DNA from 4 places in the Sphingobacterium sp. UBA3519 genome. Region 1 is predicted to be linked to each of the others. Evidence: riboswitches for the same ligand, from Rfam matches in the RefSeq annotation. Region 1 holds a riboswitch; each other region holds the start of a gene.

Region 1 (5,608 bases):
TGGTACAGGCTTTTATCATGTTAAATGCTTCAAAGGTAGATGATCAGATCAATGGGAAGGACGATAGCACGCGGTTTGTTATCCCCCTAATGGACCCACTGGTCAATCAACAAACAAAATTCCGGGTAGCCACATTACCTCCAAGAGAGAATGCGAAACTTGCGAAAACAATTTCTGATTTGGAAAAAAGATTGGATATCCTCAACAGAAAAAACGCGTGGAGTGGCTTTAATGTATATGATTCCGTTGCCATGCTGGGCGGCAAAAAAGCAGACTACATCGAAGATATTGCTATTGGAATGGAGCTTGCTAAACGTCCATTAAAGGATCGATTGAATGTGATCATCGTTCAAGAACTTATCAAAGAGGAGTTGGCTCAACGCGACATTAAAGCTCCTTTCAATATTGAAATATGGAGCACAAACAATATATTACTAAATAATATTTTAAACGAAGCCGCTTTAAATAACCCAACAAATACAACCAAATACTCAACGGCACTTTTTAAAGGTGATATCGGTGCTGCGCCAGGAAAATTAACCATCTATTTCCCCAATAAAAAGGCGATAATTGCCGATAATATGGGCTATCTGTTGCTGCCCATGCTGGCACTGCTTTTCTTGTTGGTGGGGTGTTTTGCTTATACACTGATTATCATCTTCAGACAAAAGAAAGTTTCGGAAATGAAGACGGATTTCATCAACAACATGACGCATGAGTTTAAAACACCTGTTGCAACAATTATGATTGCCAGTGAGTCACTTAAAGATCCAGACATCAATGCCGACCACAAGCGCGTTCAGAAATTGGCTAATATCATCTACGACGAAAATGTTAGACTCGGAAATCATATTGAACGTGTGCTCGATTTGGCAAGACTAGAAAAAGAAACGCTAAAACTCGACCAGGTAGAAGTATGCATCAATGATCTTGTTTCGGCAGTAACGGATAGTATGCAGCTACGGATGCAAAATATTGGCGGGAAATTCAGTATAGATCTTGCAGCGACCAAGGATGTTGTCGTTGGTGATGAGTTACATTTTTCCAATGTATTTTACAATCTTTTGGATAATGCCATCAAGTACAGCAAAGGAGATTTACATGTCAACATCAATTCAAAAAATGTTGGCGACACCATTGTTGTCACCATAGCCGACAATGGTATTGGGATGAGCCGGGATCACCTGCAAAAGATTTTCGACCAGTTTTACCGTATTCCAACTGGGAATGTTCATAATGTCAAAGGATTTGGCCTTGGCTTAAGTTATGTACAGGACATTCTGAGAAGGCTGAACGGAAAAATTACAGTTAAAAGTGAAAAAGATAAAGGCACGACCTTTGAAGTAATTTTGCCTATTAAAAAATAAAACGTTCCTTTTTTGTATATTTCCTCTTTAAAAAATTTCAAAGGTTGAGGAAGGCTGATTTATCAGCATCAAGGGACATTGGTGAAAATTAATATATTCATTATGCAAAAGATATTATTAGCAGAAGATGATCCTAATTTGGGGGATCTTTTAAAAGACTATCTCGAATTAAAGGGAAAATTTGACGTCACATTATGCACGGATGGAGATGAAGCGATTTCTCAATTCAAAAAAAATAACTACGACCTTTGTATTTTTGATGTCATGATGCCAAAAAAGGACGGATTTACAGTTGGACGTGAAATCAGAAAAACAAACAATACTGTTCCTATTATCTTTGCCACAGCAAAGGGGATGATGGAAGATAAGACCGAAGCCTTTGAGCTAGGAGGAGATGATTATATCACCAAGCCTTTTCGAGTGGAAGAATTATTGCTCCGCATCAATGCTTTGCTGAAACGCAGTGTTCGAGACAAAGAAGAAGAAGTGGTTGCGGATAAATTTGAAATTGGCGATTATTTCTTTGATTATACAAGTCAGCAGATTTCTTACAAAGGACAGATGCAAAAACTCTCCACGAAAGAAGCTGAACTACTCCGCTTGCTTTGCTTAAAGAAAAATGATGTGCTGACCCGGGAAGAAGCGTTGTTAAAAATATGGCATGATGATAACTATTTTACGGGTAGAAGTATGGATGTATTTCTCAGTAAACTTCGTAAATATCTAAAAGAAGATAGCAAAGTTGAAATTGTCAATGTGCACGGAAAAGGTTACAAACTTTTGGTCAGCTAAAAAAAGGGGAATGAAAAATATAGTCATTCCCCTTTTTATGCTACACACGTATTCAAGCGTGACTTACTCGAATTCGTGGATGAAAATAAAAGAACAAAACAATTTCATCCTTAGTAGAATATAAAAAATTGACGCACTTTTATAAAAAATTTGCATTTCAAAAAGAAATGTTCTAACTTAGCGTCGCTTATAGAGAAAGGCAGAGGGAATAGACCCGATGAAGCCTTAGCAACCTGTCCCTTGACAAGGTGCTAAATTCTACCCTACTTGATATGGGAATGATAAGCCGAAGTCACCAAATTCTAGTGTGTCCTTCTCTCTCTAGCAAGAAATATAGTTGAAAAAGAAATATTAAAAACATTCATTATGTTATTGACTAACAATTTAGGTTACCCTCGTGTGGGCGCGTTCCGCGAATTGAAAAAAGCCAATGAGGCCTATTGGGCTAAAAAATCTTCTGTTGAGGAATTATTGGACACAGCAAAAAAAATTCGTGAAGGCAATTGGAAAACACAAAAAGATGCTGGAATAGATTTGATCCCTTCCAATGATTTCTCTTTTTACGATCAAGTATTGGATTTAACCCTCACTGTTGGTGCAATTCCTGCTCGCTACCATTCTTTATTGAATAAAGTAGACAACAATTACAGTTTAGATCTATATTTTGCCATGGCGCGCGGTTTCCAACAAGAAGGAATCGACGTGACTGCAATGGAAATGACCAAGTGGTTGGATACGAACTACCACTACATGGTACCAGAATTCACCAAAGATCAAGAATTCAAATTGACTTCCGAAAAATTCTTAAATGAATACAACGAAGCAAAATCATTGGGCATCGATACTAAACCAGTTCTATTAGGTCCTATTACATACCTTTTGATCGGTAAAGAAAAAGAAGCTGGCTTCGACCGTATCGATTTATTGGATAAACTTATTCCAGTATATGAGCAAATACTAGCTAAACTAGCTGATGCTGGTGCACAATATGTTCAGATTGACGAGCCTTTCTTAGCATTGGATTTAGATGCTAAAGTAAAAGCTTTATATCAACCTACTTTCGAAAAATTAGCTGCAGCAGCAAAAAATATCAAATTAATCGCAACGACTTACTTCGAATCTTTAAAAGACAACGAAGATATCGCAGTTAACCTACCTATCCATGCTTTACATTTGGATCTGGTACGCGGTGAAAATCAATTGGATACGGTATTGGCTAAAGTTCCTGCTTCATTAACATTATCTTTAGGTATTGTTGAAGGCCGTAACATCTGGAAAAATGATTACGAAAAATCATTGGTTAAAATCAAACAGGCTGTTGATGCATTAGGAAAAGACCGTGTATGGGTAGCTCCTTCTTCATCACTGTTGCACGTTCCTTTTGACTTAGACAATGAACACAATGAACAATCGCTACCAGCTGAAGTAAAAAACTGGTTAGCATTTGCTAAACAAAAATTAGCTGAAGTAAAAGACTTAGCCGTACTAGCGGAGGGAGAAGTTGATGCTGAAACAGCAAAACGCTTCGAAGCGAACAAAGCGGCTGCTGAAAGCCGCCGTACCTCTCCATTGATCCACAAACCAGAGGTTAAAACACGTACAAGCAATATTACTGATGACGATGCAAAACGCACTTCAGCATTTGCAGACCGTAAAGCAGCGCAACAAGCGAAATTCAACTTACCGGCGTTCCCGACCACAACTATCGGTTCATTCCCACAAACGAAAGATGTTCGTAAATGGAGAGCAGATCTGAAAAAGGGTGCTATTACGCAGGCAGAATACGATAAAGCAATCGCAGAAGAAACAGAAAACACCATCCGTCTTCAAGAGCAATTGGATATCGACGTATTAGTACACGGCGAATTCGAACGTAATGACATGGTTGAATACTTCGGTGAACAATTGGCTGGTTACGCTTTCACACAAAATGGTTGGGTACAATCTTACGGTTCACGTTGTGTAAAACCTCCGATTATCTATGGTGACGTATACCGTCCTGAAGATATGACTGTCCGTTGGTCTTCATATGCACAATCATTGACAAATCGTCCGGTTAAAGGTATGTTGACTGGTCCTGTAACAATCTTACAATGGTCTTTCGTACGTAACGATCAACCGCGCTCAACAACGACTTACCAAATTGCATTGGCGATCTTGGATGAAGTACAAGCCTTGGAAAAAGCAGGTATCAAAATCATACAAATCGATGAACCAGCTATCCGTGAAGGATTACCGTTACGTAAAGCTGATCAAAAAGATTACTTGAACTGGGCAGTACGTGCTTTCCGTGTCTCTTCATCAAATGTTGAAGACGATACACAGATTCACACACACATGTGTTATTCTGAGTTCAATAATGTGATCGAAGATATCGCTGCAATGGATGCCGATGTTATTACGATTGAGACTTCACGTTCTCAAATGAAATTATTGAATGCTTTCGCCGGTGATTTCAAATATCCAAATGATATTGGTCCAGGTGTTTATGACATTCACTCACCACGTGTTCCAAGCAAAGATGAGATGGTAGATCTATTGCGCAAAGCAAAAGCAGTAGTTCCAGCAGAACAACTTTGGGTTAATCCTGACTGTGGTTTGAAAACTCGTGCTTGGCCAGAAACCAAAGCGGCTTTAGAGTCTATGGTTGAGGCTGCGAAAATCTTAAGAGCAGAATAATTCTTAAACTATATTGATAAAGCCCTAGCTGAAATTTCAGCTAGGGCTTCTTTATTGGGCTTCGTTCAAAATAAAAACTGTTATCCGAATAAGGTGAGATTATTTTCGGCTGTTCTTCCGTTCTTTCTTGTTTTCCTTTTCGTTCCCGTTCTTAATTTCCTGTTTTCCTTTAATCCGATCTTCAATCGCCTTCAGGTTTGACGAAAAATCGAGGTCAACATTTTCAAGTTTAGCCTTTTTTAACGCCTTCAATGCCTTTTTGTATTTTCTCATTTTTTCAAATAGCAGTGCTTTCTTGATCCAGATTCCTGTCAAGGGCATGGCCGGAAGTGTCAAAGCAAATTTGATCGTCTTTTTTGCAGCTTCATACTCCCCCATATCAATCAATGTCTGAATGAAATAAGGATATACTTCCAGTGCCTGCACATTATGCACCAAAGCTTCCTGGAAATACCTTTTTGCCTGCTCATAGTCCAATAGCTGTTCGGCATGAACTCTTCCCATCAAACACAGCGCCATTGTATTGGACTCATCATAGGATAGCGCATAGGATAAGGATTCCATGGTCTCCTCCAAATACATCGGATAGTTATCCAGCGCCTGAAGGACATATTTATTTACTGAATTCATAAAATTTTCTAAAACATAACATTCATATCCAGCTTTCACGATAACTTTGAAAGTAACTGGATTTTTAAAACTCCTGAATAAGCTAAGCATATTGGAAAAGTGGACTACCATTTCGAGCGCCACGTTTTAGCCAATATCAA
Region 2 (5,608 bases), on a different contig from region 1:
TTTTGTACACTGATTTTTTGAAAGACTTGTTTCACCTACAGTATGGTAAGAGCAAAATCTTAACGTGCGTAGGACGTGTTTAACCTGAAAGTGGTTACTGAAAGAAGCTAACCCTGTCGTTTTCAGTGAAGTTTTATTAAATTATAACGCTGATTAAAAAAAAATAACTATCTTTGCATCCCCTCTAGTATGAAGCTCGGGGGATATGTTGAATACATAAAATAAAATTAAAAAATGGCAACTAAAATCAGATTGCAAAGACACGGTAAAAAAGGACGTCCTTTTTACCACGTAGTCGTAGCGGATTCTCGCGCTCCACGTGACGGTAAATTCATCGAACGTATTGGTTCTTACAACCCAAACACAAATCCAGCAACTATCGTTTTGGATTTTGAAAAAGCTTTGGATTGGATGAATAAAGGTGCTCAACCAACTGACACTGCTCGTGCTATCCTTTCTTACAAAGGTGTTCTTTACAAAAAACACTTGCAAGGTGGTGTGAAAAAAGGTGCTTTTGATGAAGCTGCTGCTGAAGCTAAATTTACAGCTTGGACTGACGCTCAAGAAGCTAGAATCTCTGGTAAAAAAGATGGTTTAGCACAAACTAAAGCTGAAGCTAAAAAAGCTGCTTTAGTGGCTGAAGCTAAGAAAAAAGAAGAAAAAGCTGCTGCTGTTGCTGCTAAAAATGCTCCTGTAGCAGAAGAAACTGCTGCTGAAGAGACTGAAGCTCCTGCATCAGAAGAAACTGAAGGTTAATTCTTTCATAAAGTATTCGAGAAAGCCGACTCAATCTTGAGCCGGCTTTTTTTGAAACAGCCAATAGGCTAATCGTTTGCCAAATCATGTCTCACAGCTAATCGCCAAATAAGAAAAATATGACTATTGATCAATGCTTTTACATCGGTTACATCAGTAAAACAAGAGGTCTTAAAGGAGAAGTACAACTGTTTTTTGAATTCGAAGAATACGAGAGTTTGGATATCGATGTTGTCTTTGTAGAAGTGAACAAAAAGCTTGTTCCTTATTTTGTTGATGCCATTAAATTTCAAAAAAATAGCACTGCTTATGTAACATTTGAGGATGTGGATCATATCGATAAGGCTCAGGTACTCGTTCGTAAAAAGCTATATCTTTCCAATGATAAAATGCCCGAGCGAGACCCGGATGATTTTAGATATACTGATTTAATCGGATTTTTAGTGATCGATGAAAACCATGGCGAACTGGGGCAAATAACAGATGTTCAGGAATTCCCACAACAATTTGTCGCCACAGTAGATATGGATGGCAAAGAACTGATGTTTCCGCTGTCCGACGATTTGATCTTAGGAATTGATGGCGAAGAGGAGATCATTGAAGTTGAATTGCCTGAGGGATTGGTCGATCTGTATAAGGAATAGGCATATCCCCAAGCTTATTCAATTGAATATCCTATACTTACTATTGCAGTAATTTCTTATCTTGGTCCTTATATATTAATATTACTATTGGGCATAATTATTAATTGATTTTGAAACCGTTATTACTGCTGTTATTCACACTCTCATTGTCTTCGTGTACTTTCTTTGGGAAGAAAAAGGAGTTTCCTGAAGGTAACTACCAAATGATATTGGGCTATCCAAATGATGAGTATCATAAATTAAAAAGAGAATCTCCCCAAAATGTGGAGGCAGATACCTATGGTAATGATCCTATTCTATACCGATCCTTTCTTTCGCTTCATGATAAGGACCAGTTTGTCATGGCGATTGATGATATCTTACTCTTTGGTAAGTACAAATTTGACGGTGATAGATTAGAATTGACGGATGAGAAAAAAGGTAGTGTCGCTTTGGATATTGTTAAAATAAAAAAAGATTTTGTTCAGCTGAGAGGTGATTTTTCACAGTTTAGCTCAGCACGTATACCCACTAGTGAAAGACTTTATATCAACTTTGTGTTAGATAAAACCCTTATCCGGGAAACGCCCAGTAAATTTGATAGCCAAGTGAATTTATGGCGAAATGCTCCGGTAAAATCAGAAAGTGAAAAGGAGATAAAAGCGAGGGCCTTGAATTTCGTAGATTATTCTATCGCTTATTTCCAACACATATCAAGCTCTGGCACCCATCACGATTATCGAATGGATGGTGTCGAATCACCAATTATTTATGCCGAGAATGGCATTGTGCTCAAGGCATGGGCAGATGTTCCTGATTCTTGGAAGGAATTATTTTACAACGAAAAAGAGGCATTAGTCGCCTATCACTATTTATTTGACGGATTTAAATATGGATCGAAAGAAGAGTACCATGTTCGGGGACTCTTATTGATCACATTTTATCTCAAAAATTTACGGAATTCTTTGGCAGCTAATCTTTAGCCAATGTTCTTGTGGCATAGTCAATCTCTTCGCTGTCTATGATCCTCGATCGTTAATTCTACTGGTTTTTCTAGGTCTTTAACTCTTGGTAGCGCGAAGAATCCTGTCGTTGCATGGACACAAAGCTAAAGTGACGTTGAAACATCGTTTATTGAAGTCTTTTTGCTGCTATTTTTGCCTTTTCGAAAAAATATTTTTGTCTTTTGATTTTTTAAAACGATATTAGCAACGCTTATAGAGAAAGGCCGAGGGAATAGACCCGTTGAAGCCTTAGCAACCTGTATTGTTCAAGGTGCTAAATTCTACCCTACTCCATGTGGGAAAGATAAGTTACATGTAGATAAACGATTCCTCGACGTGTGCGTTTCGATGTAAGCCAACCAAACTAAAAACAGTTTTTTAATGAAGATTATCGATCATATCCAGAATGCCAAAGGAAAAACATTGTTTTCTTTTGAGCTATTGCCACCGGCGAAAGGGCAGGGCATCCAAAGTATTTTTAAAACCATGGATGAACTGATGGAGTTTAAACCTCCTTTTATCGACGTCACCTACCATCGGGAAGATTATATCTATAAAGAGCATGCGAGTGGATTACTGGAACGTGTTTCCTATCGTAAACGTCCTGGGACAGTGGCGATATGTGCGGCCATCATGAATAAATATAAAGTGGATGCGGTGCCACATTTGATATGTGGGGGTTTTACAAAAGAGGAAACTGAAAATGCATTGATCGATTTGAACTTCCTGGGGATAGATAACGTTTTGGTGTTGCGGGGTGATGCACGTAAGGGCGATGCCGATTTTATACCAACCGATGGTGGACATGCTTTTGCAACAGACCTATTGGAACAGGTAACCGATATGAATAAAGGAAAGTATCTGCATGAAGACATTATCACGTCGGAAAAGACTGATTTTTGCATCGGAGTAGCCGGGTATCCCGAAAAGCATTTTGAATCTCCAAATTTCAATACTGATTTTAAATATCTGAAACAAAAAGTCGATATGGGAGCAGAGTTTATTGTGACTCAGATGTTCTTTAATGTTGAAAAATACAAGGAATTTGTAACAAAATGTAGGGACAATGGAATCCATGTGCCCATTATTCCGGGATTAAAACCACTGACAACAAAAAAGCAATTGGTGACCTTGCCAAGAATTTTTCATTTAGATATTCCAGAGGAACTGAGTGACGCTGTCGCGGCATGTAAAACGAATGCCGACGTCAGACAGGTAGGTGAAGAGTGGTTGGTACAACAGTGTCAGGAGCTGATTAAATTTGGCGCTCCGGTATTACATTTTTATACGATGAGTAATCCTGGTCCAACAAAGAAGATTGTTGAAAAACTAGCCTAACTCATAAAATGATAAAAAAGGGAGCAGATAAGCTCCCTTTTTTATGATAATATTCATTGTGAAAGCCTGAAATAGGTTGAAAGTCTCGGCAGCGTGGTTTAGGTCGATCTCTATATTCAGTGTTGAATAGCCTGTTTACAGTCAGGTACTGGTGTTAAATAGTGTTAATTCGTGTGTCGGAGTCAGGATAACTTTTTAACTTAAAGTGCTAAAAAGGATTTTAACAATAGACCAATTGACCTTATGACGTACAATAGATTAAATTCTCTACTCGGTTTTGCTTGCGGACTAATTGCCACCTGTGTATATATCGCTACAGTTGAAAAGACGGTAAGCTGGTGGGATTGCGGTGAATTTATAGCCTGTGCCTATAAATTGGAGGTGGCACATCAACCGGGAGCACCATTGTTTCTTCTTATTCAGAATATATTTTCTAATCTCGCTTTAGGGAATAAGGGGCAGATCGCCTATTGGATGAATATAGGTTCTGCAGTTTGCAGTGGAATTACTGTTACCTTTTTATTTTGGACAATAACCGCCATTGCTAAAAAGCTACTCAACAAAGACAAACAAGCTTCTTTGTCAACCTACCTGCAGATCTTCGGCGCAGGAGTTGTCGGTGCAATGGCATTTAGTTTCAGCGATTCATTTTGGTATTCGGCAGTAGAATCTGAAGTTTATGCAATGTCTTCCTTATGTACAGCAGTTGTATTTTGGGCAATTTTAAAGTGGGAAGTCCGTGCAGATGAAGACGGTAGCGATCGTTGGCTGGTTTTTATTGCTTTTGTTATGGGGCTTTCGATCGGAGTGCATCTATTAAATCTTTTAGCAATCCCGGCTATCGCGATGGTTGTTTATTTCCGAAGAGCGAGACAGGTTAATGCGAAAGGGACAATAAAAGCTTTCCTCGTCGGAGTGCTGATCTTGGGGGCCGTTTTGTGGGGAATTATTCAATGGTTAGTCGGTCTAGCGGCTAAAGTGGATCTCGTATTTGTGAACTCATTGGGAATGGGATTTGGTACCGGAATTTTTTTCTCGTGCCTATTATTGGGGGGATTGATAATTTACGGTCTATATTATTCCTATAAAAAGCAGAAATATACACTCAATACAGCCTTGCTGGTTCTTTGTTTTGTTTTATTTGGATACAGTTCCTACACCATGGTCATGATCCGAGGGAAAGCAAATCCATCCTTGAACAATAATGCGCCGGATAATGTATTTTCTTTTTTAGGATATTTGAGCCGTGAACAATATATACGGGAACCGTTACTCAAAGGACCTTATTATGACTCGCAAGTGGTTGGCGTCGATAGTAAGACGAGCTATCGGAAAGATAAGTCGGAGTATGTTCCCTTCACACAGGTAGACAAATATCAATTTGATAAGGAAACCTTTTTCCCGCGTATCTATAGCCAAGATGGAAGCCATCAAGCTTATTACAGAAGTTACCTCAATTTGAAAGAAGGGCAACAGCCAACGTTTTCCGATAATTTTAAGTTCTTTTTTAATTTTCAACTGGGAGATATGTATACCCGATATTTCTTATGGAATTTTGTGGGTAGACAGAATGACAGGCAAGGATATGGGACCTATAGTGACGGCAACTGGTTGTCGGGGATCAGACCATTGGATAATTGGCGTTTAGGGGGGCAAGATAAAATATCTCGATCGCAGGAGCATGACCCGAGCCGGAACACTTATTTTTTTCTTCCACTGCTACTCGGAATAGCTGGTGCGATCTGGTTGTACCGAAACAATAAACCTTATACCTTGGTACTGACCTTGCTGTTTGTGTTTACGGGGGTAGCGATCGTAGTTTATCTCAACCAAACTCCTATGCAACCCCGGGAACGAGATTATGCTTACGTGGGGTCTTTCTATGCT
Region 3 (5,608 bases), on a different contig from region 1:
TGCAATAAATACATAATTGCGGCTAAATAGCAGTCTAAATTTCTTTATCGTCCTCATGATTTATGGTTTAATAATCAGTGAAGTTTTACGCTATAAATTTACCCACTATAGCATGAAATTTCAGTGAATATCCCAACCATTTCAATGAAGGTCAATTTTTTACAATGAGGGCTAATTTCTTGACAGCGAAATAGGATTTTCTAGCAACAAAGAATTAAATTTTTCATCCAGCAGGGGAATTATTTGAACCGTAAAACGATGCAAAAGCATTGATTTAAGTTAGTTGGACATCGTTTAATAAATAATTGGCTAAATTTATATAACAAAAATAAGTATGTAAATTTTAATAGCGTTATTAAAATGTCGTCTGTACATGAAAAGTTTTAGCAAAAATAGATATCAGGATAATAGAACATTGACGGTGCAGTATCCCGATGGGATCTGGCAGTTGATTGCATCTTTCATTTTTGGAGGATTCTGTTGGTATCTGGGCTATCGGGGCGCCTTGGCGGAATGGCTTTTAGACTGGCCGGTAACCTATAGCTATCTATTTTTTGTATTGATGGTAGCGATTATTTTCTTTTATATACGATTGGTTATCGTAATATTAGACAAAAAGCAGAACTGGCTGGTTAACCCCGAAAAACGCGCCGGTATGCAATTATTTTTTTGCTGCATACTTCCGACGCTTTTATTGTTCTGGATCATTGGCCCCGATCCACAGGCGAAGGATGAATGGCTGCTGTTTCCTTTAATGGTCATATTTAGCGGTATTCTGGTCCTGAACATGTCCTATACAGTTTATTTCTACGTCGCTGTTTACCACAGGCAAAAAATATTGATTTTAGAACAGAAAGAAACTATCCTGCAGCAGGAATCAAGAACGATAGATCTCCAGGAGCAGATTGAGCTGCTTTCTCCGGGCATCGAAGAGCTGAAAGAGATCCTGGAAACAGCAGGGGAAGATAGAGATGTGGATGCAATGGATGAAATAGACTTAGCTCTGTTAAGATCCATGGATCTGGAACAGGAAGTATTCCTGCTCAATAATAAAATCTTGTCCCAAAAGATATCCTATAAGGATATCGGGATTTTTACTTATAAAAATGGTATAGTCAGCCTTTATTTAAGAACTGCGATGGACGAAAATCTGACTTGTGGCGAGCAGCGCAGCTTAAAGGAAGTTGTCAATAGCACGAAGGGATTTGTACAAAAGATAGACCGGGATAAGGCTATACCTTTGGATATGATCCAAGCTTGCCTGCAACTGAAACGGGGCCGATTGCGTATCCTGCTCAAAATCCCTTTTGAGGGAAGGTATAATTTTGAGGTATCCGATAAAATTGCAAAACATATCAGAGAATGGGTCATGATGCAGGTGCCAATAGAAAAGGAGCAATAAAATTGAATAGATGAACTTTAATAGATAGATTATGGAAAAAGTAAGGGACAATACCTGGAAATGCCGAGCTACTGGTAAAGTTGGATTTCCTTCTTTAATTGAGGCGCAATGGGCAATGCTTCACTTTAAGTTCAGATCCCGGATGAAAAACAAACTGGATGGTAAACGTATCAAACACAGGATGGGTAAAGATGCCTGCAAAAGGGCTTATTATTGTAAGTTCTGTAAAGGTTACCATATTACCACTTGGGAAAAAGGTCACTTTAATAATTACAAGACCAAAGCCGAATCCTGGGAGATACCGAAAGGATTAGGAAATTGGAATTATTCAATAGAATAATCCCGTGGTCTATTTTCTATTCTAATTTTTTTCCTCTATAATATTCATTCCAGCTATCCTTCGCATAACCTTTGCCCAGATATTTAAATGTAAAAGCAGTTGCATCTTTTATCTCCTGACCAAAATAATAGACTTTCCAGCTATCTTTGCTGTATCCATCACCGAGAAGAACAAAGCTTTGGTCGGATACATCTTTTAGTCGATTGCCTCTATAATAGACATTCCAACTGTCTTTGGCATATCCTTCATCCAGTATTTTAAAGCTGGGCGCAGAGACATCTTTAATCTTAACGCCACGATAATAGGCATTCCAGTTGTCTATTGCATAAGCATTGCCAAGGTCTTTGAAAGATCGTGCATCGACACCTTCGACCATCTTATCCCTGTAGAAGATCCGGTTGCCTATGTTGACATAATCGTTTTCTCTGTCATGTCGAAACGTCGTCTGAGACGTAGATCTTTTATTGTGACGACCTTGTTGAGCAATACTTTTCTCCAATATACATAGCAATGCAAAGGAAATAACAAGCATATTTTTTAAGTGGATAAAGGCCATAATGTATCTGTTTTATAATATGATATTTATATTGAATCCCTCCTTTATGACCAAGATAATTCACCGAAGATTTAATCATTTTATCATTTTATTTCTCGTTATCCTTATCCGTTTCAAATGCAACTATTTTGGAATCCAAATATTTTTTTGTATATTGCTGGTTATGAGTTTTAAAGAAAAATTAGAGAACTGGCGCACGTCAATCAATCGCGCCGGTAGTGGTGAGGAATTGTATATTTTGCTTTTGAACTATAAAAGGTTTATCAACAAAAATTGGGTGGACGATTTTGGCGATCCGGGCAACTGGAAATCGGAATTAAATCAGGTCATCAGCAAAGTAAGAAACAAGGTGGATGTAGCAGATATCAGAGCCTGCCAAGATTTATCGTCCTATCAGGACGATGCCCGGCAGACCGCACATTCACTCAATCATACCTTAAAATATCATCACTCATTGACAAAAGGGTAGGCTAGGCCTACCTTTTTTTGCCGATAACGATTACTGTAAAGGAATCAGGACATTCTGTTCCAAGCGTACAGGGACATGCTTCACCGAGGTAAAACCGTCTTCCTTGGAAATGATGTTGGAAAGATCCAGTCCTCTTTTGGAGAACGTACTGATCAAAGCTGTTCTAAAGGTTGCTTTGGCTGAACCCCAGCCTTGTCCTAAAATCGTGTCATTGTTGAGCTGGATCAGTTCATCTGTTGAGTAATAACTGAATTTTTCCAGTAAGTGTTGGTAAAGATTTGTTGTAGTAGCCATACAATTTAAAAATTTAAAGGATTAAACCATAAACTGTATCCAGATCTTGTTGGGAAAATAATCGTTCTGTGACGTTTATTTTGGTCGAAACCCGTATTAATTTACCACCGCGGTGCCTCCACTCGGTTGGTATTGCATCATGCAATTCTGAATACTCTACAAATATAATAGATTATTTTTTATAATAAAAAATATTTTTGTTTTTAAGGGTAAATGAGCGCTAACAACAGGAATAGGGAGTTCAAAAGCGAGGCGCGTTGTTGGCTGTGATTTGGTTATGAAGCGGATAGCTGGGCGAAAAATTTATCATGTTACTGTAATCTCATCGAAAATACTTTTAAAAACAGAGATAAGACAATACTTTTGCGCCATGAATAGAATTGCGGAAATTAACGAATACATTGCTACCGAACGCGAGGTATTATTGCAACACCCTTTGTATCGTAAGATCAAAACGATCAAGAATCTACGTTCTTTTACAGAAGGGCATGTGTACGCTGTATGGGATTTTATGTCTTTACTAAAAGCTTTACAGATTAAATTGACCTGTACGACTTTACCTTGGTTTGCGAGTGAGCATCCATCAACACGCTATCTAATCAACGAAATTGTCTTGGCTGAGGAATCGGATGAATACATTGATGGCCGCCGTTTGAGCCACTTTGAGATGTATCTGGACGCCATGGATGCCATGGGTGCCGACCTTCATCTGGTCAACAAATTTATTGCTCAAGCCAAAAAATCGAACAACATATTCGATGTCATTGCAACGACCACATTGGACAAGCGGATCAAAGACTTTTTGAATTTTACATTCGAAGTGATTGCTGAGGGCGAGGTGCATAAAATTGCCGCAGCATTTACATTTGGACGCGAAGATCTTATCCCGGGAATGTTTACCTCTATTTTGGAAGAAATTAAAACAAACTTTCCTACAGCCAATCTGGATAGCTTTATTTATTATTTTCAACGCCATATTGATCTTGACGGCGACGAGCATGGACCGTTGGCGATGCAGATGATCACAGATCTTGCGAAGGACGATGAGGTTAAATGGACGGAAATGAAAGAGATCAGTAAAGTTGCGCTACAAAAGAGAATCCAGTTGTGGAATGCAATAGAAGATTCCTTATACGGATAATCTATTATTATACCGTCGAGAAAGGCCTTTCAAATCATGATTTGAAAGGCCTTTTTTATGTGCTGTAAAAAAGGATATTGTAAGGACTTCTTGGCAGATATTGGTCTTTTTGTTTGAATTGATGAAAAAATGTCTTTTTTCCATAACATATTGGCGTTTGTGAAGAAATCCAAGTTCCAATAAGTGTCTAAGTTTGCAACGCAAAAAAATTACATAGCACACGTGAACTTTTTTCCTCCCTATTGGGCAAAAGGCATACTAACCATGGGATTGTTAGTATGCGCTATTTCGGACACCTTCGCCCTCGATTCTTTGCGTATGTCGCTGAAAGACATGATCGACAAAGCACTACAAAACAGTAAATACATCGAGCAGTCCTATTTGCAGCTCAAAGAAACTGAGGTGGCAGTACAGCAGCAACGCATGGAGTTGCTCCCTAAGATTTCCGCCAGAGCTTCTGCTAGTTATGCAAGTAATATGCCTGTATATGACCAGGGGCTTTTAAATAAACCTTCCCAGCATGATATCATTCATTACTTGTACGATAGCGGCCTGGATTTTTATCTGAACCTCTACAATGGGCATCGGGACCTAATGAAAATAGAGTCCAAAAAACTGGAAAATGAGCTGGCTAGAATCGATTGGAAGAATGCCGCAGCACAGACGAAATTGGAGGTTTGCAATCTTTTTTTGGATTTGGAACTGTCGTATAGTAACCGATCTTTAATCGAGCAGGATATTGCTGATCAACGGGTACAGCTCAAGGAGATTGAGCATCTGTATAAGGCGGGCGTGGTATTACACAGTGACGTCTTGCGTATTTCGTTGGAACTTTCGAAGCGGGAACTGTTGCTCGTGCAGATCGGTCATGATATTCAGGCTGCAAATCAGAAGCTGCAGCTAATTGGCGGTATTACAGCAGAGATTATCCCCTTGACCGAACCTTTTAAAGTGGAAAGCCCCAGCTATGAAGCGCTTGTTGCCGAAGCGCGAAGCCATGCTTTTTCCCTTCTAAAATCCGAACAGGAAGTTGTTTTGAAGAAATTGTCGGTCAAACAGGCGCGATCAAATTATCTTCCTGAGTTGGGTTTGACCAGCACATTTACCTTTGCCAATCCACAGGTCTTCTTGTATCCCTATAATCCCAGCTGGTATAATCTGAGTATCACAGGGCTCAAATTAAGCATACCGATCTCGGCTATCTATCTCAATAAAAACGTGGTGCGCGGAGCACAGATCGCATTGGATCGACAAGAGGTAAAACACCATCATGAAGAGGAGATTCTGGAAAATCAGCTGTTACAGGCCCTGTTGGATTATCAATTGGCTATTAAGCAGCAGGACGTCTGTCAAAACAATAAGGCGTTGGCGCAGGAAAATGCACGAATTATAAAAAACAGGTATTT
Region 4 (5,608 bases), on a different contig from region 1:
GACATCGAATCAAAATAAAAATTCAAAAAACAAATAAAATTCAAAACAAATAAATTGTATACAAAAAATATTAAGCATAATATTTGTATTTTTGCATCGAAAATTAGTAAACTGATTCATGAGCACTGTATCATTGAAGAAAAGACTCTACCGTATTTATATCCTTATAATACGATTTATGCATGGCGAGCATGCTGGAGACGCATTACGTAATGTTGCAGTCAGTATTTTGCCAAGTTTGGCGATCTATTTATTGGGAGCGCAAGCGAGCACGGCTATCGGAATCGGTGTCGGATCGTTGTTAACGACACTCACCGATCCTCCTGGCAACAGAAAAGATAAACTTTCTTCAGCTCTGGTATGTATTCCCACCTTCTTTATTGCATCATTGTTTACAGCTATTGTATTTCCCTATCATTGGCCCTTGGTTATCGTGCTAGCGTCAGCCGGTTTTATATGCACCTTATACGGCATTTTTGGAGCCCGCTATGCTGCAATTGGAAACATGACATTGATTCTCATGAGTTTTGTGATCGGAATGGCCCCACAACACCCCTTTGCGGTTAGCTTACAGATTACAACAGGGTCCATAATATATTACTTTTTTAGCCTTTTACAAGCCTATATACAACCTTATCGCTCTTTAAAACATGCCATGGCTAATGGCTTTCATGGATTGTCCCAATTTCTATTGATACGATCACAGTCTTACGATCCCGATATTCCTTTGAATATTACGTACAGTCGCGTAGGAAAAATTCATGGCCAGATCAGCGAACAGCAGGAACAAATCAGGTCTCTTCTGTTTCGAGAAAAAAAAATCATAAGCCAACAGTGGCATAAAAGCAATTATTGGCTCAGTCAGGTTTATGGATTAATTGACCTCCATGAGTTAATTATTGCGCTTGATCATGACTACGATGCAATTCGCAAAAATCTTGCAGACACGGGCAGCCTCCCCTTAATTCGTCACACAATCAAATTATTAGCGTTAGAAATCGATAGCTTTTCACAACCCAACAAGAGGTTCCGGTATGCACATCAATTATACCATAATAACTTTAAAATTAATGCCCTCTTACGGGATTTAAAAGAAATTCAAGAACAACAGGCCGATCCAGCAAAAGGTATATTATGTTCGATCATAAGCAACATCGAAGCAATTATTGATGTACTCAACAGAATCCAGGTCGCTTTTTATCAAAATCAGGAAATTCAGGATAAGATTGACACCAGCGAGTACCAACAATTTATCAGTCGACCATTACGTAATCTCGCTGATCTAAAAAGTAAACTCCATCTGAATAATCCGCTTTTTCGATTTGCGGTTCGGATGGCTCTTCTTTTTGGAACAGGTGCATTGATCGGTATTTTATTTTTGGATTTTAAATATACCTATTGGATCTTACTGACGATCGCTATTGTTGCCAGGCCAGCATTTTCAATGACAAAAACCCGTAATATAGAACGTATTGTCGGTACATTCTCGGGTATTATAGTTGGTGTGTTCTGCTTAATTTCTATTCATTTTCTTCCAGCACTCCTAACCATAGCTGCATTGGGTCTTTTTGGATTCTTTTTGTTCAACCGATCTAACTATATGGTCAGTGTCATCTTCATTACCTTGGGAATTGTGATTGCACTCAATCTGTTCGAAGGCAACATCAATCTCATTTTAGGCAGCCGAATACTTTTCACACTGATTGGAGCATTCTTGGCTATAGCGGGTTATTTCTTGATACCTGTACGCCAGAGCACAGGCATGGTTCAGCTGGCAAAAGAGGTATCCCTTTACAACGCGCATTATTTCCAGATCATCAATAACCGTCTGTCGGACGAAAGACAAAGTTCGTTTGATATACGACTGGCTCGTAAAAAGGCGCAGACCGCCATGGCCCTGTTTTCAGACGCCATTAATCAAATGAAAAAAGAACCCGAGCACAAATGGATGGATTGGTCACATATTCACCATTTTCAGGCACTCGCATATCAGGTCAATTCCCATTTGGTGGGCCTCTCGCTATCGTTAAACAAAAAGACGAATCGCCACCTCGCCTATGATATCCATAGTAGAATCGATGCGCTTAAACCTCTCCTAACAGATTTAAATCAAACTGCAGAACGGATCAATTTAAAGAAATCATAATACCCGATTGACAGTTACTTTTGCGGTTTCATCGGAAGATATGCGATGCCAATCGGCATGTTATTCAAAATTCCTTTAACTAAAAAATACCATTTCTTTTGCTTTAATAAAAAAAGAGTTTATATTTGTGTCGTCTTCGAAAGAAGATTTCTAATCAACACCTCCCTTCATCAGTAGGTCTTGATTTATAAAGAAGTGGCGAGAGACTGGCTCAATGACCCACTGGCAACCTTCAATTTGTTTGAAAAGGTGCCAATTCCTGTCCAAAACAATATCGTTTTGGAGCATATAAATGACATAAGACAATGATTATTAAATTACTGAAGTCCATTAAAAATTCAGGTTCAACACAAGTGAACCGCACGATAAGCGAAAGTGTAACCCATCGTACAATTGTATCGATGCGAATGCGAATGCGTATGCATATGCACTTCCATGCTTGTTAAAAATCATTTCCGTTTTCTTGGATAAAGATTTAACAGACCCTTCAAGGAGGTGTGTATGCTTCTCTTTTTACTTTGCAATTTCTTTTTGAACCCTTAAAATCTGATATATTATGTCTTCAAACAAAAATTTAAAATTCGAAACTCTTCAGGTTCACGCTGGCCAAGTCGCTGACCCTACTACGGGATCTAGAGCAGTTCCTATATATCAAACAACATCTTTTGTATTTGAAAATGCCGAACACGGCGCAAACTTATTTGCATTAAAGCAGTTCGGTAATATTTATACACGGATTATGAACCCTACTACGGATGTTTTCGAACAACGTATTGCGGCACTGGAAGGTGGAGTTGCAGCTGTTGCTGTTGCATCCGGCCAGGCGGCACAGTTTATAGCTTTAAATAATATTTTGGAAAGTGGTGACAATTTTGTTGCGGGATCCAACTTATACGGCGGTACATTCAACCAGTTTAAAGTTTCTTTTAAGCGCCTAGGCATCGAAGCTCGTTTTGCAACAGACGCCGAAGCCGATAAAATTGAAGCGCTCATTGATGATAAAACAAAAGCAATCTATGTTGAAACAATCGGAAACCCAAGTTTCAATATTCCCGACTTTGAAAAAATTGCTGCCGTAGCAAAAAAATATGACTTACCATTAATCGTCGACAATACTTTTGGAGCCGGAGGTTATTTATTTAAACCTCTGGAGTATGGTGCAAATGTGGTTGTTGAATCGGCAACTAAATGGATCGGTGGACATGGCACAAGCATTGGCGGTGTCATCGTCGACGGCGGAAACTACAATTGGGGCAATGGAAAATACCCGCAATTTTCCGAACCATCTGAAGGCTATCATGGTTTAGTATTTTCCGAAGTTTTCGGTGAAAGCGGACCATTCGGAAATATTCAATTTGCCATTCGGGCGCGTGTGGAAGGGCTCCGGGATTTCGGACCAGCACTCTCCCCTTTCAATTCATTTTTATTATTACAAGGACTTGAAACCTTGTCTTTGCGGGTGCAACGCCATGTAGACAACACTTTAGAGGTCGCAAAATGGCTTGAGGCGCATCCACAGGTAGAAAAAGTAAACTATCCGGGATTAAAAAGCTCTCCGAGCTTCGCTAACGCACAAAAATACCTTAAAAATGGCTATGGCGCGGTACTTTCTTTCCAGCTTAAAGGTGACGCAGCGCAAAAGGCCAATAGCTTTATCGACAGCTTAGAATTGATCAGTCATTTAGCCAATGTTGGTGATACGAAGTCATTGATTATTCATCCAGCAGCTACAACCCATCAACAATTGAGTGATGAAGATCAAGCCAATGCCGGAGTCTTCAAAGGCTTATTACGTCTTTCTGTAGGAATAGAGCATATTGATGATATCAAAGTTGATTTACAACAAGCTTTTGATAAAATTAAATAATCAGATTTTTTCGGCTTAAAACTTAAACGTGAAATGAGTAAGCATATATATCTGCACCCGGAGCCTTTTGTATTTGAAAATGGAAGAGAGCTTACTGATTTACAAATCAGTTATGAAACATTTGGCAAACCCAACGCAGATCGCAGCAATGTGATCTGGGTTTGCCATGCATTAACGGCCAATGCAGATGTGCTGGATTGGTGGTCCGGTCTTTTTGGAACAGGTGAGTTGTTTGATGCAAACGATTATTATATTATTTGTGCCAATGTCATAGGATCAGCATATAATAGCAGTAATCCGCTATCTGTAAACCCAGCAACCGGACAACCCTATTACCTATCTTTCCCCGAATTCACAGTGAGGGATTTGGTTCACGCACATCAAGTCCTTGCGGACCACCTGGAAATCAAACAAATAGAGATCCTTATCGGGGGGTCATTAGGCGGTCAACAAGCATTGGAATGGGCCGTATCGCACAGTATAGCCATCAACCATCTCATCGTGGTTGGAACAAATGCCGTCCACTCACCATGGGGTATTGCATTCAATGAAAGTCAACGTCTGGCCATTACAACTGATCGAACCTTTTACGCCAATCACCCTGATGGTGGAGCTAAAGGATTGAAAGTTGCACGCGCTATGGCACTGTTGTCTTACCGCAACTATACAACGTATGCCAACACGCAAAAGGAAGATGATAACGAAAAACTCGATCATTATAAAGCATCCTCCTATCAGAACTATCAGGGTGAAAAATTGGTGAAATGCTATAATGCGTACAGCTATTATTTCCTGACCAAAGCAATGGACAGTCACAATTTAGGTCGGGGAAGACGATCTATTGAATCTGCTTTGGCGAGCATTGATTGTCCAACTTTAGTCCTGAGCGTTAATACAGATTTGTTGTTTCCGCCACAAGAGCAACAATTCATCGCGCAACATGTTCCCAATGCCCATTATCAAGAGATTGAATCGACCTATGGCCACGATGGCTTTTTGATCGAAACAAAAAAACTCACAAAAATCATTAGCAGCTTTCTGCGGGAACAAAAAGAATACATAAACGAATTAGTATAAGAGAGTAAATAATATATAAGAGAATTTAAGAAGAGATATGAGTAATAAATTAACAATAGGGATGTTTGGGTTTGGTGTCGTAGGCCAAGGTCTTTACGATATCATCAAAACCAAAGATCTTAATCTGGAGATCAAGAAATTTGTCATTAAAAACGGAGATAAAAAACGCTCGCTACCAGCAGATTTATTTTCTACCGATGCCGAAACAATTTTAGGTGATCCAGAAATTAATACTGTTGTCGAACTAATCGATGATGCCGAAGCAGCATACCAACTAACTGTTCGTGCTTTGAAATCGGGGAAAAATGTGGTATCTGCCAATAAAAAAATGATTGCCAGCCATTTGGAAGAGCTGGTTGATATCCAACATGAATACGGGACCAGTTTATTATATGAAGGTGCCGTTTGCGGAAGTATTCCCATTATACGGAATTTAGAAGAATACTATGACAATGAATTACTGCATTCTGTCAGCGGTATTTTTAATGGATCTTCCAACTACATTTTATCTAAAGTTT

What was found. Region 1 has a riboswitch for S-adenosylmethionine ahead of metE (5-methyltetrahydropteroyltriglutamate--homocysteine S-methyltransferase). Riboswitches for the same ligand answer to the same signal wherever they lie in the genome.
Region 2: it holds a riboswitch for S-adenosylmethionine, as region 1 does, so the genes downstream of both, B3297_RS14035 (methylenetetrahydrofolate reductase) here and metE (5-methyltetrahydropteroyltriglutamate--homocysteine S-methyltransferase) in region 1, are expected to answer to the same signal.
Region 3: it holds a riboswitch for S-adenosylmethionine, as region 1 does, so the genes downstream of both, B3297_RS11925 (5-oxoprolinase) here and metE (5-methyltetrahydropteroyltriglutamate--homocysteine S-methyltransferase) in region 1, are expected to answer to the same signal.
Region 4: it holds a riboswitch for S-adenosylmethionine, as region 1 does, so the genes downstream of both, B3297_RS18295 (O-acetylhomoserine aminocarboxypropyltransferase/cysteine synthase family protein) here and metE (5-methyltetrahydropteroyltriglutamate--homocysteine S-methyltransferase) in region 1, are expected to answer to the same signal.

The regions. Positions count from the first base shown of each region.
Region 1 is NZ_DFPI01000011.1:174,921-180,528, reverse strand. Features, by position in the region: gene B3297_RS06270 (sensor histidine kinase) at 1-1,367, shown strand, start outside; gene B3297_RS06265 (response regulator transcription factor) at 1,470-2,159, shown strand; SAM riboswitch class I at 2,344-2,447, shown strand; gene metE (5-methyltetrahydropteroyltriglutamate--homocysteine S-methyltransferase) at 2,526-4,838, shown strand; gene B3297_RS06255 (hypothetical protein) at 4,938-5,468, opposite strand.
Region 2 is NZ_DFPI01000024.1:351,386-356,993, reverse strand. Features, by position in the region: gene B3297_RS14050 (30S ribosomal protein S16) at 235-756, shown strand; gene rimM (ribosome maturation factor RimM) at 876-1,400, shown strand; gene B3297_RS14040 (hypothetical protein) at 1,511-2,362, shown strand; SAM riboswitch class I at 2,592-2,694, shown strand; gene B3297_RS14035 (methylenetetrahydrofolate reductase) at 2,765-3,721, shown strand; gene B3297_RS14030 (DUF2723 domain-containing protein) at 3,965-5,608, shown strand, end outside.
Region 3 is NZ_DFPI01000022.1:193,360-198,967, reverse strand. Features, by position in the region: gene B3297_RS11950 (hypothetical protein) at 1-57, opposite strand, end outside; gene B3297_RS11945 (hypothetical protein) at 374-1,402, shown strand; gene B3297_RS11940 (hypothetical protein) at 1,434-1,742, shown strand; gene B3297_RS11935 (DKNYY domain-containing protein) at 1,759-2,298, opposite strand; gene B3297_RS11930 (hypothetical protein) at 2,462-2,767, shown strand; gene B3297_RS11925 (5-oxoprolinase) at 2,798-3,061, opposite strand; SAM-I-IV-variant riboswitch at 3,128-3,221, opposite strand; gene B3297_RS11920 (DUF3050 domain-containing protein) at 3,432-4,202, shown strand; gene B3297_RS11915 (TolC family protein) at 4,467-5,608, shown strand, end outside.
Region 4 is NZ_DFPI01000026.1:277,469-283,076, forward strand. Features, by position in the region: gene B3297_RS18290 (FUSC family protein) at 119-2,146, shown strand; SAM riboswitch class I at 2,329-2,441, shown strand; gene B3297_RS18295 (O-acetylhomoserine aminocarboxypropyltransferase/cysteine synthase family protein) at 2,703-4,013, shown strand; gene B3297_RS18300 (homoserine O-acetyltransferase family protein) at 4,047-5,090, shown strand; gene B3297_RS18305 (homoserine dehydrogenase) at 5,128-5,608, shown strand, end outside.